DNA from 4 places in the Streptomyces telluris genome. Region 2 is predicted to be linked to each of the others. Evidence: riboswitches for the same ligand, from Rfam matches in the RefSeq annotation. Region 2 holds a riboswitch; each other region holds the start of a gene.
What was found. Region 2 has a riboswitch for cobalamin ahead of nicT (Nickel transporter NicT). Riboswitches for the same ligand answer to the same signal wherever they lie in the genome.
Positions count from the first base shown of each region.

Region 1 (7,547 bases), on a different contig from region 2:
GACCAGGCGGCCGATCATGTGCTGCTCGCCCGGCGAGAGCTTGGCGAGGTCGGCGACGTCCGAGTGGAGGTCGACCTCCTCGACGGTCCAGGTGTTCTTGATCGCGTCGCGGTAGCGGTCGTAGAAGTCCGGGTACCGCATGGGGCGCAGCGTCAGCTCGAAGCCGGGGTCGAGCAGGTTCTTCTGGCGTTCGGTCGACATTACTGGCAAGCCTCGCAGGACTCGGGGTTCTCAAGGGAGCAGGCGATGGCGTCCGCGTCGGGCGCGGCCTGCTGCACGGGGATGGTGGCGGGCGCGGCGGCACCGCCGGACGCGGCGCGGGCGATCCGGGTCGCCGGGCGCGAGCGCAGGTAGTACGTCGTCTTGATGCCCTGCTTCCAGGCGTACGCGTACATCGAGCTGAGCTTGCCGATGGTGGGCGAGGCCATGAAGAGGTTCAGCGACTGGCTCTGGTCCAGGTACGGCGTACGGGACGCGGCCATGTCGATCAGGGCGCGCTGCGGGATCTCCCAGGCGGTGCGGTAGAGGTCGCGCACCTCCTGCGGGATCCAGCGCATCTCCTGGATCGAGCCGTTGGCCTCGGTCATCGCCTCGCGGGTGGCGCGGTCCCACACGCCGAGCTTCTTGAGGTCCTCCACCAGGTAGGTGTTGACCTGCAGGAACTCACCGGAGAGCGTCTCGCGCTTGAAGAGGTTGGAGACCTGCGGCTCGATGCACTCGTACACGCCGGCGATGGAGGCGATGGTGGCCGTCGGGGCGATGGCGAGCAGCAGCGAGTTGCGCATGCCGACCTCGCCGATGCGGGCGCGCAGCGCCTCCCAGCGGTCCGCCCAGGCGGCGACGGCGTTGGGGTAGTGGTCCGGGTGCAGCACGCCGCGGGCGGTGCGGGTCGCGGACCAGGCCGGGTGCGGGCCGTGCCGCTCGGCGAGGTCGGCGGAGGCCTCGTACGCCGCGAGCATGATGCGCTCGGAGATGCGGGTGGACAGCTCCTTGGCCTCGGGCGAGTCGAAGGGCATGCGCAGGCGGAAGAAGACGTCCTGCAGGCCCATCAGGCCCAGGCCCACCGGGCGCCAGCGGCTGTTGGAGCTGCCGGCCTGCTCGGTCGGGTAGAAGTTGATGTCCACGACGCGGTCGAGGAACGTGACGGCCGTGCGGACCGTGCGGTCGAGCTTCTCCCAGTCCATCTCGCCGTCGGCACCGAGGTGCTGCGCGAGGTTGACGGAGCCCAGGTTGCAGACCGCGGTCTCGCCGTCGTCCGTGACCTCGAGGATCTCGGTGCAGAGGTTCGAGGAGTGGACGACCGCGCCCTTCTCGGCCGTCTGGTTGGCGGTGCGGTTGGCGGCGTCCTTGAACGTCATCCAGCCGTTGCCGGTCTGCGCGAGGGTGCGCATCATGCGGGCGTAGAGCACGCGGGCCGGGATCTGCTTGACGGCCTTGCCCTCGGCCTCGTACTTGCGGTACGCGGCGTCGAACTCGTCGCCGTAGAGGTCGACCAGGTCGGGCGTGTCGGCCGGGGAGAACAGCGACCACTCGGCGTCGGCCTCGACGCGGCGCATGAACTCGTCCGGGATCCAGTGCGCGATGTTGAGGTTGTGGGTGCGGCGGGCCTCCTCACCGGTGTTGTCGCGGAGCTCCAGGAACTCCTCGATGTCGGCGTGCCAGGTCTCCAGGTAGACGCAGGCCGCGCCCTTGCGGCGGCCGCCCTGGTTGACGGCGGCGACGGAGGCGTCGAGGGTGCGCAGGAACGGCACGATGCCGTTGGAGTGGCCGTTGGTGCCGCGGATCAGCGAGCCGCGCGAGCGGATGCGGCTGTACGACAGGCCGATGCCGCCGGCGTGCTTCGACAGGCGCGCCACCTGGTGGTAGCGGTCGTAGATCGAGTCCAGCTCGTCCAGCGGGGAGTCCAGCAGGTAGCAGGACGACATCTGCGGGTGGCGGGTGCCCGAGTTGAAGAGCGTGGGGGAGGACGGCAGGTACGACAGGGTGCTCGTCAGGCCGTACAGCTCGGCGACGTCGGCGACGGCGCGCTCGGAGTGGTCCTCGGCCAGGCCGCAGGCCACGCGCAGCAGGAAGTGCTGCGGGGTCTCGATCACGTTGCGGGTGATCGGGTGGCGCAGCAGGTAGCGGCTGTGCAGGGTGCGCAGGCCGAAGTAGCCGAAGCGGTCGTCGGCGCCGCCGAGGAGGGCCTCGTCGACCAGCTCGTCCAGGCGCGCGGCGTGGGTGGCCACGAAGGCGGCGGTGTCGTCCGCGATCAGGCCCTCGCGGTGGCCGACGGCGACCGAGGCGGAGAAGGACGTGGCGCCCTGGCCGGCGGCCTCCTCGGCGATCGCGCGGGTGAGCAGCCGGGCGGCGAGCTTGGAGTACTCGGGCTCCTCGGCGATCAGCCCGGCGGCGGCCTCGGTGGCGAGGGAGCGCAGCTCGGCCTCGTCCGAGTTCGCGCTCCGGCCCCGCAGTGCGGCGGCGGCGACCTTGCCGGGGTCGGTGGCAGGAAGGTCGGCGGTGAGGTCGGTCAGGGTGCGCAGCAGCGCGGTCCCGGGGCCGCCGGTCGCTTCTTCCGCTGAGACCGGATCGGCGGGCGCGATGGTCACTGAGGCTCTCCCTCGCTCGGCTGGGTGGGCCGGCGGGAGAGCACGACGGTCGCGTACGGGCGCGCCTGATGGACCAGGGCATGCCTCGTAGGCGTCCGCCGGCCCAACCCGCGAGGCCCGGACGAATTCAACGCCCATAGCCGAGCCCAGGGCAGGCTCGGTGGAGGGCGTGCTGCCGGCAGGTACTCGGACTCCTGCATGCGCGGCTTAACGGCATACATGCACCGTTGCGGGACAGTTCCGGATTTTCACCGGATTCCCCTGCGACGACAGCGAGGACGAGCATACATCTAGTGCCGCCCCTCGTACGCGCCCCCACATGTTGTGTCGCGCGGTAAGCGCATAGGTCGGAATGTGTTATCAGGCCCCGGTGTTGAGGGTGGGTTCGCAGGTCGGAAGGGGGGTCGGGCGCGGGGTGCGGCGAAGGGCCGCCACGCCCCCTCCAGGGGGGCGTGGCGGCCCGGTCGGCTCCGCGGGGCGAGGGCTCCGCCGGGGGTCGCTCTAATGCCCTCCAGGGGCCCCTGCGGTGGCCGGCGGGAGCTCGCTGCGGACCCCGGGGTCGCCGGCGTCCGCCGTGTAGTCCGCCGCCGAGGTCTCGTCCGTGCCGTCCGGCACGCGCAGCGCCTTCAGGGCGAAGGTCAGGACGATGACGACGATCACATTGAGCACGAAGGCGGTGAGCCCGATATAGCCCTTTTCTCCGATAAGGGGGATGAGGTTGGTATTCCCGAAATGATCCTGCGTCGCGCTCGGCGTGTCGTACGCCTTCCAGGTGCCGTAGCCCATGCCCGCGGCCCAGCCGGCCAGCAGGGCCCAGCGGTGGAACCAGCGGGTGAAGAGCCCGCCCACGAGCGCGGGGACCGTCTGCAGGATCCAGATGCCACCGAGCAGCTGGAAGTTGATGGCGACGGTCTTGTCCATGGTGAGGACGAAGACGAGGGCGCCGACCTTCACCAGCAGCGAGGCGAGCTTGGAGACCTTCGCCTCGTGCCCGGGCGAGGCGTCCGGCCGGATGAAGTCCTTGTAGATGTTGCGGGTGAAAAGGTTCGCCGCGGCGATCGACATGATCGCGGCCGGGACCAGGGCGCCGATGCCGATGGCGGCGAAGGCCACGCCCGTGAACCAGTCCGGGAACATGTCCTCGAACAGCTGGGGGATCGCGAGCTGCCCGTTCTTCACCTTGATCCCCGCGGCGATGGCCATGAAGCCGAGCATCGCGAGCAGGCCGAGCATCAGGGAGTACAGCGGCAGGATCGTCGTATTGCGGCGGATGACGTTGCGGCCTTTGCTGGAGAGAACCGCGGTCACCGAGTGGGGATAGAGGAAGAGCGCCATCGCCGAGCCGAGCGCGAGCGTCGCGTAGGCCCACTGCGCGTCCGGACCGCTCACCAGGGAGCCGCGCGGCTTGCCGGTCTCCGGGTTCTTGACCGCGAACGCTTCGCCCGCCTTGCTGAAGATGTGGTCGAAACCGCCCAGCTTGATGGGGATGTAGATGATCGCCACGATGATCACGATGTAGATCAGCGTGTCCTTGACGAAGGCGATCAGCGCGGGCGCCCGCAGCCCGGAGGAGTAGGTGTAGGCCGCGAGGACACCGAAGGCGATCAGCAGCGGCAGGTCCTTCATGAACCAGTTCGAGCCGCCGCCCACGCCCAGCACGTCCAGGACCGCCTGTATGCCGACGAGCTGCAGCGCGATGTACGGCATCGTCGCGAGGATGCCGGTGAGCGCGAGGGCGAGCGAGAGGCCCTTCGAGCCGAAGCGGCCGCGGACGAAGTCCGACGACGTCACGTAGCCGTGCTTGTGGGAGACCGACCACAGGCGGGGCAGGAAGGTGAAGACCAGGGGGTAGCAGAGGATCGTGTACGGCACCGCGAAGAAGCCGGCCGCACCGCCCGCATAGATCGCCGCCGGGACGGCCACGAAGGTGTACGCGGTATAGAGGTCGCCGCCGAGCAGGAACCAGGTGACCCAGGTGCCGAAGGACCGGCCGCCCAGCCCCCACTCGTCGAGGTTGGCCATTTCTTCGGGGGTCCCCGCGCGCCGCCACTTCGAGGCCATGAAGCCCATGACCGTCACGGCGAGGAAGAAGAAGATGAAGACGGCGAGCGCCACGCCGTTCACGCCGTCCTTCATCGCCGCTCACCCGCCTTGCGGGCCCGCTCCTGGCGCCGCACGAGCACGTAGGCGACGACGGTGAGCAGGGTCGACACGGGCACCCACAGCATCTGGTACCAGTAGAAGAAAGGGATGCCGATGAAGGCGGGCGCGGTCCTGGCGTAGGAGTCGACCCACAGCATCGCGACGAACGGCACGGCCAGACACAGTCCCGCCACGGCCAGGGGCAGGGTGACGACCGCCCTCCTGCCGCCCTCCGGTGGTTCCGTCATGGTGGTGACTCCCCCCTGTGTGATCACTGCGTGATGCGCAGGAAATCTAGGGGAGGGCCCCGTTGGGCGTCACCCCCTGTCCGCATATCGGTATGACAACGACATCGGGCCTGTTGAAAAGGCGTTCCGTTTATGGTGAGTTGATGGACATGGAGGGGACTTGAGGTGGGCGGTCGCCGGCTGCGGCGACGTCGTGCGGCGTCAGGTACTGCCGGCCCTGCGCGGCCTGGGCGAGGAGACGGCGTACGTCTGGGGGCGGGATCCGGCGCGCGCCGCCCGTACGGCCGCGGAGCACGGGGTGCCCGCGGGCGGCGACGACCTCGGCCGGCTCACGGCCGCCGACGCGGTCTACGTGGCCACGCCCGTCGCGGCGCACGTGCCCCTCGCGCTCCACGCGCTGCGCGCCGGCTGCCACGTCCTGGTCGAGAAGCCCCTGGCGGGCGCGCTCGGCGGCGGGGGCGCCCTGGCGGCGGAGGCGGCCCGGGCGGGGCTGTGCGCGGGCGTGGCCTACCACCGCAGACTGGGCCCGGCCGCACGGCAGTTGCGCGAGGCGCTGACGGCGCGGGAGCCCGCGCGCGTGCAGATCACCTTCTGCGCCCCCTTCGACCCGGCGCCGGAGGACCCGGCGCACTGGCGCACCGATCCGGCCGTGGCCGGCGGCGGTGTGCTCGCCGACGCGGGCAGCCACCGCCTGGATCTGCTGCTGTCGGTCCTGGGCCCGCCCGTGCGCGTGGGCGCGCGCTTCGGCCGCAGGTTCGCCGCCGGGGCCGAGCGGCGCGCGCACGTCTCCCTGGGCTGGGCGTCGGGCACGTCTGCCGAGTGCCGCTTCGCCTGGATCGGCGGCGCAGAGCGGGACCGCCTCGACGTCACCGCCGGGGGCCGCTTCCTGTCGCTGGACCCGCTGGACGCGGAGCTCGCACCCGACCCGCATGTACCGCTGATCGCCGACTTCGCGGCGGCGGTGCGGGAGGGGCGCCCGCCGGCCTGCCCGGTGGCGGAGGCCGTCCTCGTGGACGACGTCATCACGGCGGCCTGCTGGGCGGCGCGCTTCCGCAACGCCTGAGCGGCTGACGGCGGAACCCCGCGGGGCGGGCGGGCGCATGAAACGGCCGGTGCTGAAGTGGCTGGATGTCACCCCTATCTGACGGTCATTCACCTGCCGTTAACCCACTGTTCACCATCCGCCCGCGCGGGCCGTGCGGGCGGATGCCTCGCCGCCCGGAGGGGGGCGGCGAAGGGGCCTCGCGGGCGGCGGGCTCCGCACGATTAGCGCGATCATGACAACTCGTTCCGCGCGGCCACCCATTGCCCCGGTGTGTGATGCATGCGCCCCCCTGTATCGCCGCCCGGATAGCGAATACGTGTGTAATGCACGGGTAATGCGTTCCTCCGGATCTCGCAATGAAGACGCAGCTGGTGGGGTCCATGGTTGCAGCTGAGACGGAATCAATTCCTCCAAAATCTCTGGGGGAATCGAATAGTTCGGGACTGTACCAATCAAGCGTCAAGTGGCCTTCTGCGTCCGTTTTTTGACGAAAAATTTCTCTTTCACGAGGAGGTAATACACAGGTAAAGTGTTGGTCTCTGCAGTCGTGCACAATTGGCTGCAGACGGCCGGCGCCATGCCCCGAGGCTGTGGCGCCGCCATGCCGCTCGCATGCTCGTCATGCCCGACCCGACCCGACCACACCGCGCCCGGCGTCATGCCGCAGAGCGCAGGAGGCAGGCCATCATGAAGTCCCTCATCGACAACGCGCGTTCCTTCGCCGCCACGCACGTGGCCGATCCGGAGCGTGCCGAGAGTTTCCGCGCGCTCGAAGCGGGCCAGTCGCCCGAGACGCTGTTCATCACGTGCTCCGACTCCCGTGTCGTGCCCGCGCTGTTCACCGGGGCGTCCCCCGGGGAGCTCTTCGAGCTCCGTACCGCCGGGAACATCGTCCCGGAATACCGCAGTGACATCCCCTCCGGCGAGAGCGCCACGATCGAATACGCGGTGCGCGTGCTGGGCGTCCGCGACATCATCGTGTGCGGGCACTCCCACTGCGGTGCCGTCACCGCCTTCGTCCGCGGCGACGACCTCTCGTCCGTTCCCGCCGTCCAGGGCTGGCTCGAGCGGGCCGTCCCCGCCGACGCCCCGGCCCGGGCGGTCGAAACCTTCACCCACGACATGGCGGAGGCCGTGCAGCGGCACTCCGTCGCCCAGCTGGAGACGCTCCGCTCGTACCCGTGCGTCCAAGAACGCATCGAGCAAGGCACGTTGGGGTTGCACGCCTGGTACTACGAGGTGCACACCGGCGCGGTCGAAGTCCACCTCCCCGAGAGCGACCCGGTGTCGTTCGGACCCCTGTGACCCGTCCTCACGTGACCTCCAAGGGACCCTCACCCATGTTTTCCGCCCTCAAGCAGCCCGCCGTCCTGCGTCAGGACGCGCTCGCTTCGCTCGTCGTCTTCCTCGTGGCCCTGCCGTTGTGCGTCGGCGTGGCCGTGGCCTCCGGGGTTCCGGCCGAGCTCGGCCTGATCACCGGCATCGTCGGCGGTCTCGTCGTCGGTGCCCTGCCCGGCAGCACGT
Region 1 covers NZ_JANIID010000002.1:481,977-489,523, reverse strand. Annotated here, with positions in the region: gene NQU55_RS04230 (ribonucleotide-diphosphate reductase subunit beta) at 1-201, opposite strand, end outside; gene NQU55_RS04225 (ribonucleoside-diphosphate reductase subunit alpha) at 201-2,588, opposite strand; adenosylcobalamin-variant (AdoCbl-variant) riboswitch at 2,761-2,861, opposite strand; gene mctP (monocarboxylate uptake permease MctP) at 3,090-4,724, opposite strand; gene NQU55_RS04215 (DUF3311 domain-containing protein) at 4,721-4,978, opposite strand; gene NQU55_RS04210 (Gfo/Idh/MocA family protein) at 5,139-6,041, shown strand; gene NQU55_RS04205 (carbonic anhydrase) at 6,711-7,328, shown strand; gene NQU55_RS04200 (SulP family inorganic anion transporter) at 7,364-7,547, shown strand, end outside.
Region 1: linked by a shared signal. The riboswitch ahead of NQU55_RS04225 (ribonucleoside-diphosphate reductase subunit alpha) and the one ahead of nicT (Nickel transporter NicT) in region 2 are both predicted to bind cobalamin.

Region 2 (7,547 bases):
GGAGCCGTGCCTGCGGGCCCTGTGGCCCGACATCGTCGCGCCCGGGAAGCTGGAGGCGGCGTACGCCCTGGACTCCGCCTCGCAGGAGCTGGTCTTCGTCGGCGGGCCCCTGGTGGTGGCCGGTGGCGTGGCCGTCGCCTCGCCCTCGGCGGCGCTGTGGGCCGGTGCGCTCCTGGGCATCGCCGGGGTGCTCGTCGTCGCCACCGCCCCGCCCGCCCGGGTCTGGAAGGCGCCCGCCCGCTCCGGCGACTGGCTCGGTCCGCTGCGCAGCCGCGGTCTGGTCGTGCTGCTCACGGGCCTCACGGGCGCGGGCGTCGCCATCGGCACGCTCAACGTCCTCGTCGTCCACTACGCGGAGGACCACGCCCTGCCCGGCGGCGCCCCCACGCTCCTCGCGCTCAACGCCCTCGGCGCGCTGATCGGCGGGCTGGCCTACGGGGCCGTGCGCCACTGGCGGATCGCGCCGCCGCGCCGGACGCTGCTGCTGATGCTCGGGCTCACGGCCGGGTACGGGCTGCTGTGCCTGCTGCCCGCGCCGCCGCTCATGGCCGGCCTGATGATCCTCACCGGGCTGTTCCTCGCGCCCGTGCTCACCGTCGTGTTCGTGCTGGTGGGCGAGCTCGCCCCGGCGGGCACCGTCACCGAGGCGTTCGCCTGGCTGGTGACGCTGATGACGGCGGGCGTGGCGCTGGGGTCGGCCGTCGTCGGCACGGTGCTGGAGACGGCGGGGCCCACGTGGGCCGCTTCGTGCGGGGTCGCCGGGCTCGCCGTGGGCGCCCTGGTGATCCTCGCCGGGCAGGCGCACCTCGTCCCGGCGGCGCGGGAGGAGACCGCGGAGGCGCCCGCCCGCGCCGTCTGAGCAGGGCCGGTGCCGCGGCAGGGCCCGGCCCTGCGGTCGAGCCGGACCCTGCCGGCCCCGGCCCCGGCGGGACCGGCCCCGCCGGGACCGGGCCGGCCCGGCGTCAGCTCTCGGCCGCGGCCTGTGTGCGGGCCGCCCAGCGCTGTTCGACCTTGCCGAAGCGCCAGTAGCCGAGCGCCACGGCCCACACCACCACGAACAGGCCGACGATGACGAAGCCCACGTTGTCGAGGTTCAGCCCGGCGATCCAGCCGGTCACCGCGTCGTCCAGCTCCAGCTTCTCGTGCAGGACGCCGACCAGTTCGATGGTGCCGATGAGGAAGGCGACGGCGATGGACAGGCCGGTGATCGTGAGGTTGTAGTAGACCTTGCGGACCGGGTTGGAGAACGCCCACTGGTAGGCGAAGTTCATGAACGTGCCGTCGAGCGTGTCGAACAGGCTCATGCCCGCGGCGAACAGCAGCGGCAGGCAGACGATCGCGTACCAGGGCAGGCCCGCGGCGGCACCGCTGCCCGCCATCACCATCAGCGTGACCTCGGTGGCCGTGTCGAAGCCCAGCCCGAAGAGGAAGCCCAGCGGGTACATCTGCCCCGGCCGGGTGATGGAGCGGGTGAAGCGGCCGAGGATGCGGTTCATGAAGCCGCGCGAGTCCAGGTGCTGCTCCAGCTCGGCCTCGTCGTAGCGGCCCTCGCGCATGGCGCGGAAGATGCGCAGGATGCCGGCGAGGGCGACGAGGTTGAGCGCGGCGATGAGGTAGAGGAAGCCGCCGGAGACCGTCGTGCCGACGACGCCGAGGGTCTGGTGGGCCGTGGACTCCTCGTCCATCAGCCGCCCGGCGAGCTGGGTGCCGCCGGCCACCAGGGCGGCCATCGCGACGACGACGCTGGAGTGGCCGAGCGCGAACCAGAAGCCGACGGAGACCGGGCGCTTGCCGTCCGCCATGAGCTTGCGGGTGGTGTTGTCGATGGCGGCGATGTGGTCGGCGTCGAAGGCGTGCCGCATGCCGAGGGTGTAGGCGGTGATGCCGAGCCCGACCCCGTAGACCTTCGAGCCGACGGTGTAGTGGTTGGGGACGACGAGCAGGTAGAGCACGCCGAACGCGACGACGTGCAGGGCGGCTATGACGGCCAGCAGACCGGCGGTCCGCACGGTGTCCTCGCGGCGCCAGCGGAAGGCGGGCGCGGGACCGGGGCCGGGAGAACCGGGGGAATCAGGGGAACCGGGAGAACCGGGAGAACCGGGGGAATCAGCAGGACGGGACATCTTGGGTTGAACGCTCCAGCACCTCGTGGACCATTTGCGAGATGCCGTGGCCGGTCTCCTGGCTTACGGGTCCGTTCGCGCCCGTCCCCGCCTTCCCGGCAGCCGGCTGCGGCCAGTGGCTCCGCGCGCCGTGGGGAGCGCGCGGAACGGGACGGTCACTCCCCGATCACAGTGGCGAGGGCCGCTCCGGACTGGGACCACGAGGGCCCGTCACCGGTCTTCCCGAACACCACGGCCGGGCCACCTTAGCGGTTGTGCACAGGTTCTGCAGTTGCAAAGATCTCGCAATCGAGGGCGGCGGATCGTGAACGGGGCGGGGCGCGGGCAGGGGCGCGGGCGCAACCGTTCCCCCGGACGGTGCCGGAACGGTGGACGGTTGCGACACGCCGGTGCTACCAGTGCATTGGACGGACAATCAGGTCAGCCGGACCCCGTCCGGCGCGAGAAAGGGCCGACCGCCATGGCAGAGACGGAACCATCGCCGGACGAGCGGGTCGGCTTCGTGCGCCGCATCGGACTGTTCCAGGCCACCGCCATCAACATGAGCCAGATGTGCGGCATCGGCCCCTTCGTCACCATCCCCCTCATGGTCGCGGCCTTCGGCGGCCCGCAGGCCGTCATCGGCTTCGTCGCGGGCGCGGTGCTGGCCCTGGCCGACGGGCTGATCTGGGCCGAGCTCGGCGCCTCGCTCCCCGGCGCGGGCGGCAGCTACGTCTATCTGCGCCAGGCCTTCCAGTACCGCACCGGGAAGCTGATGCCGTTCCTGTTCGTGTGGACGGCCATGCTCTTCATCCCGCTGGGCATGTCCACCGGGGTCATCGGCTTCGTGCAGTACCTGGGCTACCTGTGGCCGGACATGGGGCAGGCACAGGGCGACCTGACCGGACTGGCCGTCATCGCGCTGATCGTGCTGGTGCTGTGGCGGCGCGTCGAGAACATCGCGCGGATCACGGTCGTGCTGTGGTGCGTGATGATCGCCTCCGTCGTGCTGGTGATCCTCGCCGCCTTCACCCACTTCAGCCCCGGCCGGGCCTTCACCTACCCCGCGGACGCCTTCGAGCTGACGACCAACCACTTCTGGATCGGCTTCGCGGCGGGCCTGACCATCGGCATCTACGACTACCTCGGCTACAACACGGCCGCGTACATGGGCGCCGAGATCAAGAACCCCGGGCGCACCCTGCCGCGCGCCATCGTCTTCTCCATCCTCGGCATCATGGCCATCTACCTGCTCCTGCAGATCGGCACGCTCGGCGTCATCGACTGGAAGCAGATGCTCGACCCCACCTCGACGGCGTCCTCGTCCGTCGCCTCGGCGGTCCTGGAGGAGGCCTGGGGCAAGGGGCCCGCCCGGGTCGTCACCGTGCTCATCCTCGTCACGGCCGTCGCCTCGGTCCTCGCCGGGCTGCTCGGCGGCTCCCGCGTGCCCTACGACGCCGCCCGGGAGAAGGTCTTCTTCCGCCCCTTCGGACGCCTGCATCCCAGGCACCGCTTCCCGGCGCTGGGCCTGGCCGCCATGGGAGTCATCACGGGAGCAGGGTTCCTGATCGGCCGTCATACCGACCTGGCCACGCTGATCCAGCTGCTGACGTCCGTGATGGTGATCGTGCAGGCCCTCGCCCAGGTGCTGGCCGTGACCGTGCTGCGCCGCCGCCAGCCGGACCTGCCGCGCCCGTACCGCATGTGGCTCTACCCGCTGCCGAGCCTGGTTGCGCTGGTGGGATGGCTCGTCATCTACGGCTACGCGGACCGCAATTCGCCCGGCCGGCACCCCATCGAATGGTCCCTGGCCTGGGTCGGGGCGGGCTGCGTGGCCTTCGTGCTCTGGTCGCGCTACGAGAAGGTGTGGCCGTTCGGGCCGCGGGAGATCAGCGAGGAGTACCTGCACGGCGCCGACCCGGACGCCGACGCCGGGTCGGCACCCGGAACCACCCCCGATGTCGCCGCGGGTGCGGTCCCCGACGCCAGGTCGGGCGAGGCGCCGGACGCCGACCCGGACACCGGGGTGCCCGCCGAGCGGTGATACTTGCACCCATGCCTGTTTCTGCCTCCCCTCACTCGCCTCCCGCCCCGCACGCCTCCGCCGCCCGCCGCAGGCTGTACTGGCACCGCCTCTTCTTCGGGCTGTGGTACCGCCCGGTCGAGATCCTGGACGAGGCGCGGGACCGGAGCGTGTGGGGGGCGGCGGCGTTCCTGTGCCTGCTCTGCGGAGCGCTGGGGACGCTGGGCAAGGACTCGTTCTGGGAGGGCTGGCGCGTGGGCCCGGCCCTGGCCCTGGAGGCCATGGCGATAGCCGACGTCGTGCTCGTGCTGGCCAGCCTGCTGCTGGGCATCGCCACCCAGGCCATCGCCCGCCGGCTCGGCGGCAACGGCAAGTTCGGCCCCACGGTCACGCTGTTCGTGGTGGTGTTCTGGGCGACGGACCTGCCGCGCCTGGCCCTGGACGCGTGCCTGCCCGGGGAGTCCTTCCCCGTACGGGCGGCCGCCTGGATCACCTCGGCCTTCGGCTACGCCTTCGCCACCCTGCTGATCCGCGGTCAGCACCACCTGCCCACGCACAAGGCCGTGGCGGCGGTGAGCATACAGATGCTCGCGGCGGTCGCCCTGCTGAAGTTCCCTGCCACCACGGTCTGATCCACCGCGAGCCGGTCCGGCCGCTGCGACTGCCACGGTCCCTGCGCCTGCCCCGACCGCTGCGGCTGCTGTGGTCGCCGCGGCGGGCGCGCCGGAAGAACCGGGAGAACCGGCCTGAGGGTTCGAAGGCCCGCCCGGTGCGACGGGGGATGCACACCGGGCGGGCTCGATGACAGTTCTACCTCATCAAGGATGGGTTATGCACCAAAAACCTGTTCGGCTTTGCTGACTACCAGCGAACAGGGAGCGAAATCAGGCCACTCGCGCGGATCGAGGGCCGCCGGGCGACATTCTCCCGCGCCCCGTCGAGCGCGAGCCCGGGGAACCGCTCCAGCAGCGCTGCCAGCGCGATTTCCGTCTCCATCCTGGCCAGCGGGGCGCCGAGGCAGTAGTGGATCCCGTGGCCCAGTGCGAGATGACCGGAACGATCACGGTTCAGATCCAGCCGATCCGGCTCGGAAAAGTGATGAGGGTCACGATTGGCCGACGCCAGGGACAGCAGGACGGTCTCCCCGGCCGGCACGGTCACCCCACCGATGTCCACGTTCTCCAGCGGAAACCTGCGGATCGCGAGGGCCGCGGGCCCGTCCCACCGCATGAACTCCTCCACGGCCGTTCCGAGTCCGGCCGGATTCGCTCGCAAAGAGTCCATCAAGGCCGGGTGGTCCAGCAGCGCCAGGACGGAGTTGGCGATCAGATGGACGGTGTTCTCGTAGCCCGCGAAGAGGATCAGGAAGGCGAGCGAGGACAACTCGTCCTCGGAGAGCCGGTCGGCCCCGTCCGCCCCGTCCGCCCCGTCCCCCGCGTCGCCGTCGCGGACCGCGATGAGGTCGGACAGCAGGTCGTCGCCAGGGGTGGCGCGCTTGCTCGCGATGAGGTCGGTGAAGAAGCGCATCATGTTGCCGATGGCTTCCTTCATCAGGTGCGGCCGCGCCGGGTCCGGCGTGATCAGCGCGTCCGTCCAGGACCGGAAGTCCGGTCGCTGCTCCTGCGGTACGCCCAGCAGGTCGCAGATGACGGTGATGGGCAGCGGGCCCGCGTAGGAGGCCAGCAGGTCCGTACGGCCGTCGGCCTCGACGGCGTCCAGGAGTTCGCCGGCGACCTTGCGCACCGGTGCGCGGAGCTTTTCCACGCGGCCGGGGGTGAAGGCCTTGACCACGAGGCGGCGTATACGGGTGTGGTCCGGGGGATCCATGTTGAGCAGATTGGCGTCGAGCGCCGGAGGGAGGCTGAATCCGGCGTAGTTGCCCGGCGTGGCATTGCGCTTGTCCAGGGAAAGCCGCGGGTCGGCGAGCGCCCGGCGGACGTCGTCGTAGCGGGTCACCAGCCAGGCGGGCCGTCCGTCGGGGCCGGTGATGCGGTGGACCGGGCCGGCCTCGCGCAGCCTGGCGTAGGTGCCGTGCGGGTCGGTCATGAGCCCGGAGGCGGTGGAGTTCTGCATGGCGCCCGACTCTAGAAGATCAAACCGTCCGGTGCTGGAGGACGGCGGGGCAGGGGCGGGGGCGGATGCGGAGCCGGTGCACGGAGTCCTGTGCGTGGAACCCGCCACGTGGGCTCACCGGCGCCCGGGGCGAACCCCTCCGAAGGAGACGCGCACGGGCGGCGCCGGATCCGTCGTGGTGACGGACCCGGCGCCGGCCTGTGGCGCAGGCGGCCTTGACCCCCGTCCAGGGCCGCCTCGTCCATGGGCCGCACGCCGTCAGGAACGGCGTGCCGCGCTCATCTCCCGTAGTTCCTCGAGGACGGCGTCGACCATCGGATCGTGGTAGACGTCGGCGACGAGGGCCAGGTGTTCGTGTTCCTCCGCCGGGTCGGCGCTGACCGTCACGACGACGCTGTCGGCGTGCGGGGCGGGGACGTGCCCGGTGATCTGGTTCTGCAGGCCCCGGCGCAGGGCCGCGGCCTCCACGAGCGCGGCGAGTCGGCGCTCGTCGAGCGCGGCGCCGGTCGCCTTGCGCCGGGCGATGTCCAGGGTGGCGGGCTCGACGTGGCGGCGGATGCCGCGCTGGATGTCGCGGATCTCCGCCATCTGCCGGTTCGCCCGCCACTCCAGGTCCGCGAAGGGCCAGCGGCCCGTCAGGCGGTGGCCGGTGAGGGTGACCTCGGGGGCGTGGGCGGTGACGGCCTGCCAGAGCGGCTGCAGCCGGTGCAGCCGGCGCCAGGCGGAGACGCGGGGGCCGGCGGCGGGCAGCGAGAAGCCGAGGAGGACCAGCAGCGCGGCCACCGAGGCGCTCATCGGGGCGACGCCGTTCGACAGCCAGTAGACGTCGTGGCCCGCCCAGGTCAGCACGAAGCCGACGAGCTTGCACAGGCAGTAGAGCAGGCCGAGCCAGCAGCCCGCGGCGAGCGTGCGCAGCCCCTTGGCGAGCCAGCAGGGGCCGAGCTGGGTGGCGTAGCGCGGGCAGAGGGCGCCGAGCCCGGCCAGGCTCGTGCCGAAGATGGCCAGGTACAGCACCAGGAAGGCGACGACGCCGGGCGCGTGGGCGTAGGCGGTGCTGAAGTCGCGCGGGTGCTCGACGGAGTCGGGCCGGCCGACGGCGAAGCACACGATGGCGGTGGCCCAGGCGACGGCCACGACGGCGACGGCGATGCGGGAGCGCGCGGCCGCGCGGGCGTGGGCCCGGGCGTCGCCGCGGCTGGTCCAGCGCAGGAGCAGCACCGTGGCGCCCGAGGCGAAGAGGACCACGGCCGAGTACAGGAAGACCATGGCCAGGTTGGCCACGCCGGTCAGCCGGTCGAACGCGCGGTAGACGCTGGGCGCGGAGAACAGGAAGACGACGGGGACGCCGG
Region 2 covers NZ_JANIID010000004.1:260,995-268,541, reverse strand. Annotated here, with positions in the region: gene NQU55_RS07295 (MFS transporter) at 1-859, shown strand, start outside; gene nicT (Nickel transporter NicT) at 963-2,123, opposite strand; cobalamin riboswitch at 2,155-2,372, opposite strand; gene NQU55_RS07285 (APC family permease) at 2,584-4,146, shown strand; gene NQU55_RS07280 (hypothetical protein) at 4,158-4,757, shown strand; gene NQU55_RS07275 (cytochrome P450 family protein) at 4,987-6,198, opposite strand; gene NQU55_RS07270 (MAB_1171c family putative transporter) at 6,457-7,547, opposite strand, start outside.

Region 3 (7,547 bases), on a different contig from region 2:
GCCCGGCCGTCGGTGACGACGACCAGCAGCGGGCGCCGGGACGGGTCGCGCAGCCGCTCCACCCGCAGCACCTCGTGCGCCTGCAGGAGACCGGCCGCCAGGGGCGTGCGCCCGCCGGTCGGCAGCTTCTCCAGCCGGGCCGCGCCCGTGTCCACCGAGGACGTCGGCGGCAGCGCCACGTCCGCGCCGGCGCCCCGGAACGTCACCATGCCGATCTTGTCCCGGCGCTGGTAGGCGTCCAGCAGCAGGGACAGCACCGCGCCCTTGACGGCGCTCATCCGCTTGCGGGCGGCCATGGAGCCGGAGGCGTCCACGACGAACAGCACGAGGTTGCCCTCGCGGCCCTCGCGCACCGCCTCCCGCAGGTCGTCGCGGCGGACGACGAGCCCGGCGCCGCTGCGCCCGCGCGCCCGCTGGTGCGGGGCGGCGGCCTGCACCGTGGCGGCCAGGTGGAGTTTGGACAGGGCGCCGCGGGGGCGGCGGGCCCCGGTCGTCCGGCCGTGGGCCGTCCGGGCCCGCGAACGGCGGCCGTCGGCGCCCTCCCCGAGCCCGGGGACGTCGAACTTGCGGGTGCGGAAGGGGTCGGCCGCGGCGACGGCCGGCGCCTCGGGGGCCTCCCCGCGGGCGGGGGCACCCTCGGGGGCGTCCGGGCTCTCCGGGGACGCGGGCTCGGGGCCGGCCGGCCCCGGCTCCTGGCGCTGCTGCGGGACATCGGGGGTGCCGTCGGGGCCCGTGCCGTCCTGCGGGGGCTGCCCGCCGCCGTCCGGACCGCCGCCCTCGGGACCGCCGTCGGGACCGTCGTCGTCCGGGCCCTCCGGCTCCGGCTCCGGCTCGGGCTCCGGCTCGTCGTCCTCGAACCGGCCGAGGATCTCGTCGAGCTTGTCCTCGTCCAGGCCCGGCGCGTCGAAGGGGTTGCGCCGGCGCCGGTGCGGCAGCGACAGCAGTGCCGCCTGCCGCACGTCGGCCGTCGTCACGTCCGTGCGGCCCGCCCACGCGGCGAGGGCGGTCGCGGTGCGCGCGGTCACGATGTCCGCGCGCATGCCGTCCACCTCGAAGCCCGCGCACACGGCGGCGATCCGGCGCAGCGCGCCGTCGCCCAGGCGCACGGACGGCAGCAGCGCGCGGGCGGCGGCGATCCGCTCCCGCAGCGTTTCCTCCTCGGCGGCCCACTTCGCGGCGAACGCGGCCGGGTCCTCGTCGTAGGCGAGGCGGCGGCGCACGACCTCGACGCGCTCGTCGGGCTCGCGCGAGGCCGCGACCTCGACGGTCAGGCCGAAGCGGTCCAGGAGCTGCGGGCGCAGCTCGCCCTCCTCGGGGTTCATGGTGCCGACGAGGAGGAAACGGGACGCGTGACGGACCGACACTCCCTCACGCTCTACGTAGGAGGCGCCGGTGGCGGCCGCGTCGAGGAGGGCGTCGACCAGATGGTCGCCCAAGAGGTTGACCTCGTCGACGTACAGCACGCCCCGGTGCGCGTCGGCCAGCAGACCGGGCTCGAACGCCTTCACGCCCTCGCCCAGCGCCCGTTCGATGTCGAGCGCCCCCACGAGCCGGTCCTCGGAGGCGCCGACCGGCAGCTCGACCATGCGGGCCGGACGGGCGGCGTGCGCCGCCCCGTCCTCGTGCGGGCCGTCCGGGCAGCGGGCGTCGGGGGATGCCGGGTCGCACGCGAACCGGCATCCGGCGACGGCGTCGATCCACGGCAGCAGCGTGGACAGGGCGCGGACGGTCGTCGTCTTCGCCGTGCCCTTCTCACCCCGTACGAGCACCCCGCCGATGGACGGCGAGATGGCGTTGAGGAGCAGGCCCAGCCGCATGTCGTCCATGCCGACGACCGCGGTGAACGGATAGGTGGCCGAGGCCGTCAACGGGTACCCCCTGTGTTGTCGTTCCGCGCGAGCGGAGCCGGTGCACCCGGCGGTATGAACGGAACCCCCGGAGGGACCCCGTCCTCGATCAGCCGCAGCAGCGCGTCCGTGTCCGCGTGTTCCTCGATCAGATCGCCCAGCCGGTCCAGCTGTTCCTCCCGCAGCGCCGCGAAGCTCGTGTCTGGTGCCGGGACGAACGCCCGGCCCGCCGCCTCCGCGACGCGCCGCAGGAAGGCCCGCCGGAAGCCGTCGCTCTCCAGTGAACCGTGCCAGTGCGTGCCCCACACGGCGCCCACCCGGCAGCCGTCAAGGAACGCCTCGTCCCCGCCGCGGACGTCGGCCACGCCGTGGTGGATCTCGTAGCCCTCGACGGGCTCGCCCAGGGCCGTGCCCACCGGCCGCGCCAGGGTCTTCTCCGCGGCGAAGCGGATGCGCACCGGAAGCAGGCCCAGGCCCTCCACCACGCCCGCCCGGGACTCCACCTCGTCCTCGATGCGCTCGCCCAGCACCTGGAAGCCGCCGCAGATGCCCAGGACGGGGCGGCCCTCGGCGGCGCGCCGCGCCAGCGCGTCCGCGAGGCCGCGCTCCCGCAGCCAGGTCAGGGCCCGCACGGTGCCGCGGGTGCCCGGCACCACGACCAGGTCCGCGTCGGCGAGCTCCTCGGGGCGGTCCACGAAGCGGACGACCACGCCCGGCTCGGCCGCCAGCGCGTCCACGTCCGTGAAGTTGGACATCAGCGGCACCGCGCACACCGCGACCCGCAGCACGTCCGCCCCGTGCGGCGGGGCCACCACCGACTCCCGCACGGCGCCGCGCAGCGAGACGCGCAGGCCGTCCTCCTCGTCTATGCCGAGGCCGTGCGCGAACGGCAGGACGCCGAACGTCCGCCGGCCCGTCAGCTCGTACAGCATGTCCAGGCCGGGCTCCAGCAGCGTCACGTCGCCCCGGAACTTGTTGACGACGTAACCCGCTATCAGCTCCTGGTCCTCGGGCGAGAGCAGGGCCGTCGTGCCGAAGAACGACGCGAAGACGCCACCGCGGTCGATGTCGCCGACCACGACCACGGGCAGCCGGGCCGCCCGGGCGATGCCCATGTTCACGATGTCGCTGCGCCGCAGGTTGATCTCGGCAGGGCTTCCCGCGCCCTCGCAGATCACCGCGTCGTGCGTGCGCCGCAGCTCCTCCAGGCACTCCGTCACCGTTCCGAACAGCTGCTCCTGGCGGCCCGCGTGATAGCCGCGCGCACTGAGCTCGCCCACCGGCTTGCCCATCAGCACGACCTGGCTGCTGCGGTCGCCGCCCGGCTTGAGCAGCACGGGGTTCATGAGGGCGCTCGGCTCCACGCGGGCCGCGGCCGCCTGCATGGCCTGGGCCCGGCCAATCTCCGCGCCCTCGCGCGTCACGAACGAGTTGAGCGACATGTTCTGCGCCTTGAACGGCGCGACCTTGACGCCCTTGCGGGACAGCCAGCGGCAGATGCCGGCCGTCACCACGCTCTTGCCCGCGTCCGAGGTGGTGCCGGCCACCAGCAGGCCCCCGCCCAGCGGGCCCGCGGACCCGCTCCTGTCAGCCGTCACCGGCTCCTCCTCCGTGCGTACCGTGCGAAGCTTCCGACAGAGAGCCTGCCCACCACGGCCGTTCCCAGGGCCAGCAGGGACACCCGGCGCGAGAGGCGTACCGCGCGCTCGATGTCGTCCGTCGCCACCGGGCGGTTCTCCGCCCCCAGCACGGGCCGGTGCTCGACGCGGCCCGCGTACGCGAGGGTGCCGCCGAGCCGCACGCCGAGGGCGCCGGCGAACGCGGCCTCCACGGGGCCCGCGTTGGGGCTGGGGTGGCGGGACGCGTCCCGCCGGGCCACCCGCCAGGCGCCGCGCGGATCCGGGCCCGCGAGGACGGCGAGGGCCGCGGTCAGGCGGGCGCCGGGCCAGCCGGCGACGTCGTCGAGACGGGCCGAGGCCCAGCCGAAACGGCGGTAGCGGGGGGACTTGTGGCCCACCATCGCGTCGAGGGTGTTCACCGCCCGGAAGGCCACCAGCCCCGGCACGCCCCCGACGGCGCCCCACACCAGCGCGCCGACGACGGCGTCGGAGGTGTTCTCGGCCACGGACTCCACGACGGCGCGCGCGATCTGCTGCCCGTCCAGGGCCTGCGGGTCGCGCCCGCACAGGTGCGGCAGGCGCTCGCGGGCGACGTCCACGTCGCCGGCGGCGAGCGCGCCGCCGATGGCACGGGCCTCGCGGCCCAGGGAGGTGCCCCCGAGCACGGCCCAGGTGGCGGCGGCGGTCAGGGCGATGCCGGCGGGGCGGGAAGCGCGCGCGGCGCGCGACAGCAGCGCGGCACCGGCGGCGGCGCCGCCCGCGCACAGCAGGGCGTGCGCGGCGCCGTGGCCGCGGTGGTCGCGCCACAGGCGCCGCTCGACGGCCTGGGCGGCGCGGCCGAACGCGGCCACGGGGTGGCCGCGGCGGGGGTCGCCCAGGACGCGGTCACCGAGGAAGCCGAGGGCGGCGCCGCACGCGAAACCGATCGGATCGGCACGCATCGGATCAGACCGCCGTCACGCCTCGGCGGGGGGAGAGAAGTGTGCGGGGCGTTCGGTGGCGGGCGCCGGGCATGACGATGTGTCCTCACTCAGGGTCCGCGCCCTGGCTCGACGTGGCCGGCGACCAGAGTCTCCTGGCTCCCGGATCCGCGCCGCCCCGGCCTTCCGGCTCGCCGCCGTGGCATCGCGTGGGGGAGACGCTCCCCGGTGACAGTGGCGGGACCGCGCCGGATTCACACCGGCTTCCTCTGCTGTCGCCGTTTGGCTCCGGAAGTCCACCATGCGCCGCGGGCGCCGTCAACTCACCTCTGACCTGGCCGGACCCGCCGTCCCGGCTGCGCCGGGCAGCCTGGAGAGCACGGCACCGCCGGACTCCGCCGTGCCGGTCGCCCACCGTGGCGGCGGATCTTCGCGTGCGGAGGGAGCGAGGGCCCCGGCCTTCGCCGCCCGGGCCGAGCGGAACCTTCTGCAGCCGCCGCGGCGCGCAACCGTGACGCGCCTGCCCGGCGGTGCCGTGCCGCCCGCACCCGGAGGCTTCCTGCGACCCCCGGCGGGAAACGCAGCGGCCGGGACCCCCGTGGGGATCCCGGCCGGACGAGGCGGATCGCGGGGCTACACCACGATCAGGTAGATGCCGTACCCCACGGCCGCCGCGCACAGTGCGAAGCACGCGTACGCACCGGAGCGCCGCGCGAGCGCCCCCGCGCCCGCCGCCGAGTCCGCCGAACCCGCCGCCGAGTCCGCCGAACCGGCCGCGCGGGGCGACGTGCCGACGATGCCGAGGGTGAAGATGCCCACCAGGCCGACCGTCACCACGAGGCTGACGCCGAAGACCTGGCCGAGGGCTGCCCAGTCGATGTGCATGCTGTTTCTTCCTTAAGCCTTAGCTCGCCGTGGCGGCGGCAGGAGCCCGCCCGGCCTCGGGGGAGGGGGAGACCGCGGCGGCCAGGGGGCCGGCCGGCGGCGGGGCGACGGCCTGCAGGGCCGCGGTGACGACACCCGCCGGCTCGGCGTCGGTGCCGGCCTCGCGCGAATCCAGGTCCTCGTGGGTGACGGGCTTGCGGCGCGAGGCCAGCCAGATCGCGCCGGAGACGGCCAGGCCGAGGACGGCGACCGCCGCGACGCCCCAGTCGCCCTGGTCGGCGAGGAGGGCGGCGCCACCGGCGACCAGGCCCGCGGCCGGCAGGGTCAGGCCCCAGGCCATGATCATGCGGCCGGCGGTCGACCAGCGCACGACGCCGCCCTTGCGGCCGAGACCGGCGCCCATGATCGAGCCGGAGCAGACCTGCGTGGTGGAGAGGGCGAAGCCGATGTGCGAGGAGGCGAGGATCACGGTCGCGGCGCCGGTCTGCGCGGCGAAGCCCTGCGCGGGCTTGATGTCGGTGAGGCCCTTGCCGAGGGTCTGGATGATGCGCCAGCCGCCCAGGTACGTGCCGAGCGCGATGGCCAGGCCCGCGGAGACGATGACCCACATGGGCGGGTCGGCGTGCGGGGCGACGACGCCGCCGGCGACGAGGGCGAGGGTGATCACGCCCATGGTCTTCTGGGCGTCGTTGGTGCCGTGGGCGAGGGAGACCAGGGCGGCCGAGGCGATCTGGCCGGCGCGGTAGCCCTTGGCGGTCTCGCGCTCGTCGCGGCCCTTGGTGAGCCGGTAGGTGAGCCGGGTCGCGCACCAGGCGGCGATGCCGGCCACGAGCGGCGCGGCGACGGCCGGGATCAGGACCTTCATGACGACCTTGTCGGTGTTGACCGCGTCGAAGCCGACGGCGACGACCGTCGCACCGATCAGACCGCCGAAGAGGGCGTGGGAGGAGCTGGAGGGGAGCCCGGCGAGCCAGGTCAGCAGGTTCCAGACGATGGCGCCCACCAGACCGGCGAAGATCACTTCGGGTCTGATGCCGGCGGTCTCATCGATGATTCCCCCGGAGATGGTCTTGGCCACCTCGACGGACAGGAATGCCCCGACGAGGTTCAGGACCGCCGACATCGCCACCGCGGTCTTGGGCTTGAGCGCCCCGGTGGAGATGGTGGTGGCCATGGCGTTGGCCGTGTCGTGGAAGCCGTTCGTAAAGTCGAACACCAAGGCCGTGACGATCACGATCCCGATGAGAAGCGTGATGTGTTCCATTCACCCAGGCAATCAGCTCGATGGTCAGTACAGCGTGGACCGTAAAGACCCTTGGTGAACGGAAGGTGAACTGGGCCGGACTGATCAATGACGCGAACCGGAGGCGGAGCACGGATGGCGGGGCGGAAGCAAGGACGGACGGAGGGACGAATGAGAGAGAGCGAACAGATCCGCCGGGCGTGGGACGGCGTCGTGGCCACGGCCCGGCGCACCACGGCCGACGGCCTCGTGGTGGGCACCTCGGGCAACGTCTCCGCGCGCGTGGGGGACGCCGTCGTCGTCACCCCGAGCGGCATCCCGTACGACCGGCTGACCCCGCGCGACCTGGTCGCCGTCGACCTGGAGGGGCGTCCGCTCCTGGGCGACCTGGCCCCCACCAGCGAGCTCCCCCTGCACCTCGCCGTCTACCGCGCCACCGGCGCCGCCGCGATCGTGCACACCCACGCCGTGCACGCCACGGCCGTCTCCACCCTCGTCGAGGAGCTGCCGCTGATCCACTACATGGCCGGCGCGCTCGGCGGCCCGGTCCGCGTCGCCCCCTACGCCCTGTACGGCAGCGACGAGCTGGCCGCGCACGCCCTGGAGGCCCTCGCCGGCCGCACCGGCTGCCTCCTGCGCAACCACGGAACCCTCACCTACGGCGCGAGCCTGGACCAGGCGTACGACCGCACCGCCCAGCTGGAGTGGATGTGCCGGGTCTGGCTCACCGCCTCCTCCCTCCCCGGCCGCACCCCCACGCTCCTCACTCCCGCCCAGGCAACCGAGGCCATGGAGAAGCTCCGCGACTACGGAAGGCCGCAGGCCGCCCGGCCGTGACCTACGCCACACGGCAAAACTCCGCCGCGCGGCGAGCAGCCACAGCGGCGGAATCCGGCGGTGCCGAGCCGACGGCGAGTCCGGCACCGCCGGGACGGCGCGTCCCGGTTGCGCGCCGTGGCGGTGGCAACAAGATCGGGCGCCGCCGGCAGGCAACCCCCACTGGCCGCCGCCGCCCCCGCCGCCCACACTGGAG
Region 3 covers NZ_JANIID010000014.1:56,054-63,600, reverse strand. Annotated here, with positions in the region: gene NQU55_RS17055 (putative cobaltochelatase) at 1-1,826, opposite strand, end outside; gene NQU55_RS17050 (cobyric acid synthase) at 1,865-3,412, opposite strand; gene NQU55_RS17045 (cobalamin biosynthesis protein) at 3,442-4,407, opposite strand; cobalamin riboswitch at 4,536-4,655, opposite strand; gene NQU55_RS17040 (hypothetical protein) at 5,020-5,271, opposite strand; gene NQU55_RS17035 (inorganic phosphate transporter) at 5,291-6,535, opposite strand; gene NQU55_RS17030 (class II aldolase/adducin family protein) at 6,686-7,351, shown strand.
Region 3: linked by a shared signal. The riboswitch ahead of NQU55_RS17045 (cobalamin biosynthesis protein) and the one ahead of nicT (Nickel transporter NicT) in region 2 are both predicted to bind cobalamin.

Region 4 (7,547 bases), on a different contig from region 2:
CCCACGTACCAGTCGGGCTGGGCGTCCGTCGCCACCTGGTCGGCGCGGTAGGGCCCGTAGGCCCACACGGGGTTGACCTGCGCGAGCGCGCCGAGCGCGGTCAGCAGGCCGAACAGCATCAGGAACAGCCCCGAGGACTTGGTGGCGAACTGCGGGAACATGGGCGTCCCGACCGCGTTGCGGTTGGTCCGGCCGCGCTCCGCCCAGTGGGTGTGCTTGAGGTAGACCACCAGGAGCAGGTGCACGGTGATCAGGGCGATGAGCACGCCGGGTACGAAGAGCACGTGCACGACGTACAGGCGGGGCATGATCACGTGCCCGGGGAACGGCCCGCGCCAGATGAACGAGCTCAGGTACGTGCCCACGACGGGGATCGACAGCACGATCGTGTGGGCCGTCCGCAGCCCGGTCCCGGACAGCAGGTCGTCGGGCAGCGAGTAGCCGGCGAACCCTTCGAGGAGCGCGAGGACGAACAGCGTCAGCCCCACGATCCAGTTGACCTCCCGGGGCCTGCGGAAGGCCCCCGTGAAGAACACGCGCAGCATGTGCACGGCGATCGCGGCCACGAAGATCAGCGCCGCCCAGTGGTGCACCTGCCGCATCAGCAGCCCGCCGCGCACCTCGAAGCTCAGGTCGAGCGTCGAGAGGTAGGCCTGCGACATCCGCAGGCCCCGCAGCGGCTCGTAGGGCCCGGCGTACACGCTCTGCGTCATGCCCGGGTCGAAGAAGAGCGTGAGGTAGGAGCCGGTGAGCACCAGGACGACGAAGCTGTAGAGGGCGAGCTCCCCCAGCAGGTACGACCAGTGGTCGGGGAACGCCTTGCGCAGCAGGGCCTTGGCCGCCTCGGCGGCCGGCAGCCGCCGGTCCAGCGCCATGAAGCCGGTCAGCGCCGCCTCCCGGACCTTCTCTTTCACCCGTCACGCTCCCTGTCGCCTCCGGCACCCGCTTCCGCGCGCGGGACCGCGGCTGATGGGTAACCGGCGCGCCCGGAGCTCAACCGCATGATCGCCGGGTGTCACCCGGAGCGCGCGGGGAAGGGACGGAGCGGCGGGGGCTCACTAAGCGGCGCTCTGCCGCGCCAGCGCCTTCTCGCGCCCGGCGTCGAGGACGGCCAGCACCCCGAACGTGAGGAGCGCCGCCGCGGTCGCCACGACGTAGCACCAGGGCGAGGGGAGGTAGTTCGCCGCGCGCAGGACCGTGCCTTCGTCGTCGCTGACGAGCCGGTAGACGATCGACAGCGGGCCCTCCCAGACACCCACGACGAGCGCCGCGATGGACAGGACCCTGTACCAGGCCTCGTGCATTCCGCCTCCTCAGGCCGGAGTTCTGTTTCGTTGATACGACTGTATCAACGAAAAGGGGCGGTAATGTCGGGTTTCGTCACGCATTTTAGTGAGGGATAAGCTGCCTTCGTGCGTGACGAAATTCAGGGTCGGTGCCGCGTCTGCGCCGGGCCGCTCGCCGTGGCGGTCCGGGGCCGCCCGCCCGTCTACTGCTCGCGGAGCTGCCAGGCCAGGGCGTACCGGCAGCGGGCCGGCGCGCGCGGCGGCCGCGAGGCGGGGGCGACCGCGGCCGGGGGGCCCGTCGCCGGCGGCGCGGGGGAGAGACGGCGTCAGATCGCCGGGGCCGTCTGGAGGATCGCGGCCGAGCGGGGCCTGGAGGCGGCCAGCATGCGCGAGGTCGCGGCCGAGGCCGGGGTCTCGCTGCGCGTCGTCCAGTACCACTTCGGGAGCAAGCACGGCCTCCTCGTCTCGGCGCTGCACCTGCTGCACGAGGAGAACGACCGGCGGGCCCGGGAGCGCATGGCCGCGCTGCCCGGCCCCGCGGACCCGCGGGCGGTGCTGGGCGCCGTCCTGAACGAGTTCCTGCCCCTGGACGAGCAGCGCCGCAGCGCTCTGCGCGTCTTCGTCGCGTACTACGTGCGCAGCCTGACCGATCCGGCGCTGGCCGCAGTCTTCCTGCACGCCTCCCAGCCCGTCGAGCAGCTGGTCGCCGGCCTGATCGCGCGGGCGGGGGCGGCGCCCGGCACCGACCCGGGGCGGGAGGCGGACCTGCTGGTGTCAGGGGTGACGGGGCTGGGCATGGACGTGCTCCACGGCCGGCGCACCCTCGCCGACGTCCGGGCGACGCTGGACTACCACCTCGACCGGATCCTGCCCGCGCACCGACCGCACGGCGGGAGAGGGCGGGCGCCGGGCCGTCCGGCGCCGCCCCCTTCCGTCACCTGACCGCCGGACCGTCAGGAGGCCTGGCCGGGGATCTCCGCGCGGACCGTGCGGGCCGCTGTGACCAGGTTTTCCAGGGAGGCCCGGACCTCGGTCCAGCCGCGGGTCTTCAGGCCGCAGTCGGGGTTGACCCACAGGCGCTCGCCGGGGATCGCCTCCAGGCCCTTGCGCAGCAGTGCCGCCGCCTCGTCCGCCCCCGGGATGCGCGGGGAGTGGATGTCGTAGACGCCGGGGCCGACCTCGCGCGGGTAGCCGGCGACGGCCAGCTCCGCGGCGACCTGCATGTGCGAGCGGGCGGCCTCCAGGCTGATGACGTCGGCGTCGAGGTCGTCGATGGCCTGGAGGACGTCGCCGAACTCCGCGTAGCACATGTGCGTGTGGATCTGGGTGTCCGGCCGGACGCCGCTGGTGGACAGGCGGAAGGACTCGGTCGCCCACGCGAGGTACCCGGCGTGGTCGGCGGCGCGCAGCGGCAGCGTCTCGCGCAGGGCGGGCTCGTCCACCTGGATGACCGACGTCCCGGCGGCCTCCAGGTCGTTCACCTCGTCGCGCAGGGCGAGGGCCACCTGGCGGGCGGTCTCGCCGAGCAGCTGGTCGTCGCGGACGAACGACCAGGCGAGCATGGTGACCGGGCCGGTCAGCATGCCCTTGACCGGGCGGCCCGCCACCGACTGGGCGAAGCGGGTCCAGCGCACGGTCATCGGCTCGGGGCGGGAGATGTCGCCGGCGAGGATCGGCGGGCGGACGTAGCGCGTGCCGTACGACTGCACCCAGCCGTGCTGCGTGGCCAGATAGCCCGTCAGCTGTTCGGCGAAGTACTGCACCATGTCGTTGCGCTCGGGCTCGCCGTGCACCAGGACGTCGATGCCGGCCTTCTCCTGGAAGGAGATGACCTCGCGGATCTCGGCCTCGATGCGCCGCTCGTAGGCGGCCTCGTCGATCCGTCCGGCGCGCAGGTCGGCGCGGGCGGTGCGCAGCTCCGTGGTCTGCGGGAAGGAGCCGATGGTGGTGGTCGGCAGCAGCGGCAGCCCGAGGTGGGCGCGCTGTGCGGCCGCCCGCTGGGCGTACGGCTGCGAGCGGCGCCCGTCGGTGGCGGTGACGGCCGCGGCGCGGGCGCGCACGGCCGGGTCGCGGGTGATGGCGGAGCCGGCGCGGGAGGCCAGGTCGGCGCGGTTGGCGGCCAGTTCGGCCGCGATGGTGTCGGTGCCCTGCGCCAGGCCGCGGGCCAGGGTGACGACCTCGGCGGTCTTCTGGCGGGCGAAGGCGAGCCAGCGGACGATCTGCGGGTCGATGTCCCGCTCGGCCGCCGCGTCCAGCGGGACGTGCAGCAGGGAGCAGGAGGAGGAGACGTCGACGCGGCCGGCGAGGCCGAGGAGGGTGCCGAGGGTGGACAGGGACTTCTCGAAGTCGTTGATCCACACGTTGCGGCCGTTGACGACGCCGGCCAGGAGGCGCTTGCCGGGCAGTCCGCCGACGGCCGCGAGGTCGTCGAGGTTGGCGGCGGCGGGCCCGGTGAAGTCCAGGGCGAGGCCCTCGACGGGGGTCTTGGCGAGGACGGGCAGGGCCTCGCCGAGCCGGTCGAAGTAGGAGGCGACGAGCAGCTGGGGCCGGTCGGTGAGGCCGCCCAGGTCGCGGTAGGCGCGGCCGGTGGCGTTCAGCTCGGCGGGGGTGCGGTCCTGGACCAGGGCGGGCTCGTCGAGCTGCACCCAGGCCGCCCCGGCGGCCCGCAGGTCGGCGAGCACCTCGGCGTACACCGGCAGCAGCCGGTCGAGGAGGGTGAGCGGTTCGAAGTCGGCGGCGACGCCGGGGGCGGCCTTGGCCAGGAGCAGGTAGGTGATGGGGCCGACGAGGACCGGACGGGGGGTCAGGCCGAGCGCGAGGGCTTCCTTCAGCTCGGCGACCTGCTTGGTGGAGTCCGGGGTGAAGACCGTGTCGGGGCCGAGCTCGGGGACCAGGTAGTGGTAGTTGGTGTCGAACCACTTGGTCATCTCCAGCGGCGCCACGTCCTGGGTGCCGCGGGCCATGGCGAAGTAGCCGTCGAGGGAGTCGGCTTCGACGGCCGCGCGGTGCCGCGCGGGGATCGCGCCGACCATGACGCTGGTGTCCAGGACGTGGTCGTAGAGCGAGAAGTCGCCGGTGGGCACCTCGTGGACGCCGGCGTCGGCCAGCTGCTGCCAGTTGGTGCGGCGCAGTGCGGCGGCGGTGTCCCGGAGGCTGCCGGCGGTGACGCGGCCCTTCCAGTACCCCTCGATCGCCTTCTTCAGTTCACGGTTGCGGCCCTGACGGGGGTAGCCGTACACGGTGGCCTGGGCTGCCGCGGCTGCGGACTTGCTGGTCACGGAACTCTCCTTCGCGAGCGTGCGTGCGTCCATGACCCCGGGGGACGGGCGGAAGGCGCGAAGGAACGACGGAACCGGGCGGGTTGCTGCCGGATGCGGTCGCGTGTGCGCCGCCGTCCGTGCCCGCCTGATGTATGCGCCGACCCGCCCTCGAGGTCACCGGGATCTCCGTGCGCTCGGCAGCGCACGGGCAGTCGGCAGGTCTTCGGACTCGCGGGCACGCCACATGGCACCTACTGGCCGTCGCTTCCCGGATCCGTATGGATCCAGTGCGTATGACGGCGGTCGTTCCCGCTCACCGCTGCGGGGCAGTCCCGGATTCCCACCGGGTTCCCTCTTACGACGCGCCTGCCTGGCGAGCAGGGCGAACCAGCTGCACCGCCACCATATGGTGCCGGACGGGCCCACGGACAGACCTGTTCGGATACCGGACTGTGGTGTGGGACACGCGACGCGCGAACGGGCGTCCCTCAGGAGCCTGTTCGCGTGGCCAGGCGCAGGCGCAGCTCCATCTCGTGCTCGCCGGAGACGTGCCCCCGGTGCTCGACGGCGAAGGCCCGTTCGAGCTCCTCCTTGACCTGGCGGACGGGGTCCGCCGCGCCGAAGAGGTCGGCGGTCACCGCGCCCGACAGGGGCGTCCCCTCCGGCTGCACCGCGTCGGCGCCGGTGCGCGTGCGGGTGTCGACGCTCATGCACCAGATCATGGGGCCGGCGCCGGGGGTGCCTGGCCCGGTCTCGCCGCGCGGCGGCCCGGCCTCGGGGAAGACGGCCTCGAGGACGCCGAAGACGGCGCCCGCGTCCTGGTGGCCGCAGTCCGTCAGATGCACGCTGACGTGGTCCGCACTCTCCCGGGCATCCGTCACTGCTCCTCCTTCGCCGTCCTGGCCGTGTCCGGGCCCCGCCGCCGAGCGGGGGAGGCCCTGCTCCGACCGTACGGCGCGCCCGGGGGCTCTGGCGCGGGCTGTGCGACCATCCGGGCCAGGTACCCGGCTCCCGCACGAAGATGCAGCGTCCGATTCAACGGCCTCACCCGAACGGTGGAATGCGCCGAAAGTAATTGACTGATTACGCTTAGTGCATGAACCTGTGGAGTCCTGAGCCGCTGCCGTGGAGGCCCGCCCTGCGGGCCTCCGTCGCCGTGCTGGTCTCCGTCCTCCTGCTGTTCTCCGGAGGGAGCGGCACGGTCTACGCCCTGGGCCCCGGCCCGGAGGAGAGCTCCGTCTCCGTGGAGTTCGCCGCCACCGACGACTGCGTCGCGGACACCCGTTCGCCCCGCTCCTCGGTCTCGCCCTCCCGGCGCTCCTGCCTCCCGCCCTTCCGGGCGTCCGTCCTGCCGGCCACCCCGGCCCGCCCGCTGTCGGCCCCGGCCGGCCCCGAGGGCCCCGCGGCGTCCGCCGGCCCCGCGCGCAACGACGTCCTGCGCTGCTGAGAAGGCCCGCGCCCGCCCCCGGCCGTCCGGAGCGGGCGCGCGTGCGGAACTCCCTTCACTACCGGCAGGCACGAGAGCAGAGAGACGTCATGCCCCTCGATCCCGCGCGTGTCCTGAGTGCGTATCTGCGCGCCCAGGCCTACCGCGCCCACGGCCCAGACCCCCAGCCCGCCTCCACCGACGGTGAGCACCCTCCGGGCACCACGAGCCCTTCGCACGGTGCGGACCCCGCCGCCCTGGCCGAGGAGAAGCCTCCCGCCGCTCCCGGCGCGAGCATCCCCGTCGCGGGAGCGGAACCGGCCGCCCCACGCGGCGCGCCGCCGACCCGGCCGGGCCTCTTCGCCCGTCTGCTGCTGTACGTACGGCAGGAGTAGCCGGAGCCGCTCCGCGGGCCGCCCGCTCCCGGCACCGGGAGCGGGCGGCCGCGTGCTCCGCCTGCCGACGCCGGAGCCGTCCCCTTTCAGGTGAAGGGGCGGGCCCGGCCCGTCGGTGGCCTCCCGGCGCCGGGAAGGGGATGCCCGTCGACGCTGACGAGGGAGAACCCATGCCGACCGACGATGTCGAGCGATTCCTTGGCGCCCTGAGCCCGGCTCACCGCGAGGAGGTCGGCCGGCAACCGCGCGCGCAGCAGGAGAAGCTGGCCGCCGCCTGGGAGAAGGAACTGCGGGAGGACACCGACCTCGACACGCTGAGCGAGCTCTCGCCGGCCGCCGCGGAGAGCGAGGCGGCCCGGCGGGTCGTCGAAGGGCGTTCGTAGGCACGGGGAGCACGGGGAGCACGGGGAGCACGGGAGCCCGGGGCACGGCCCGCGCCCCCCGCGCGGTGTCTCATTCCGTGGCCGTCACCCGGGCCAGCGCCTCGTCGCGTACGTCCGGGTGGGGGTGCCGGCGCAGGGAGCGCAGTTGCTCGCGCCAGGGCGCGGACCAGCCGGTGCGGCGGCCCCCGAGCGAGGTGAGCGCGAGCGCGAACAGCCCGGTGGCAAGGTCCCCGTCGTCCGCGAGGGAGCGGGCCGCGTGGGCGAGCGCCTCGTCGCTGCCGTCGCGGCTGCCGAAGCGCCCGGCGAGGGAGCCGGCCGTGCGCGCCGCGAGCGCGGGCCGGCCCTCGTGCAGCCGGGCGAGGCGCTCCAGCTGCGCCGTCAGGACCTCCGGCGCGGCGGCCGGGTCGAGGACCCGCACCATCAGCTCGACCGCTTCGGGAACGTGCTCCCCCGAGCCCGCGAGGAGTTCGGCGACCGCCGGCGCCGCCTCCCCGAGAGCCCGGGTGTGCCACCGGCTCCTGCCGCTCAGGCCGGTGACCAGGCGCCGGATGCGCGCGCGGGCGGGCCGGTCGCGGCCGGGCTCCGCGTCGGGCGCGTCCGGCAGGGCGTCGGCGTCCACGAGAGCCGTGAACGCCCGCATGAGCGGGGCGAGGTCCGGCGACCCGGACGGCGCCAGCACCACGACGTCGCACAGCGCCTCGGCGGCGTGGCTCCAGCTCGTCCTGTTCTCCAGGTCGGTGACGGCCGCCACCAGGACGTCCGCCGCTTCGGGCGTCCAGGGCGACCACCGGCCGAGC
Region 4 covers NZ_JANIID010000001.1:455,627-463,173, forward strand. Annotated here, with positions in the region: gene qcrB (cytochrome bc1 complex cytochrome b subunit) at 1-875, opposite strand, end outside; gene NQU55_RS01845 (hypothetical protein) at 1,059-1,304, opposite strand; gene NQU55_RS36725 (TetR/AcrR family transcriptional regulator) at 1,413-2,228, shown strand; gene metE (5-methyltetrahydropteroyltriglutamate--homocysteine S-methyltransferase) at 2,240-4,564, opposite strand; cobalamin riboswitch at 4,744-4,953, opposite strand; gene NQU55_RS01860 (hypothetical protein) at 5,035-5,427, opposite strand; gene NQU55_RS01865 (hypothetical protein) at 5,643-5,993, shown strand; gene NQU55_RS01870 (hypothetical protein) at 6,083-6,367, shown strand; gene NQU55_RS01875 (hypothetical protein) at 6,538-6,750, shown strand; gene NQU55_RS01880 (hypothetical protein) at 6,821-7,547, opposite strand, start outside.
Region 4: linked by a shared signal. The riboswitch ahead of metE (5-methyltetrahydropteroyltriglutamate--homocysteine S-methyltransferase) and the one ahead of nicT (Nickel transporter NicT) in region 2 are both predicted to bind cobalamin.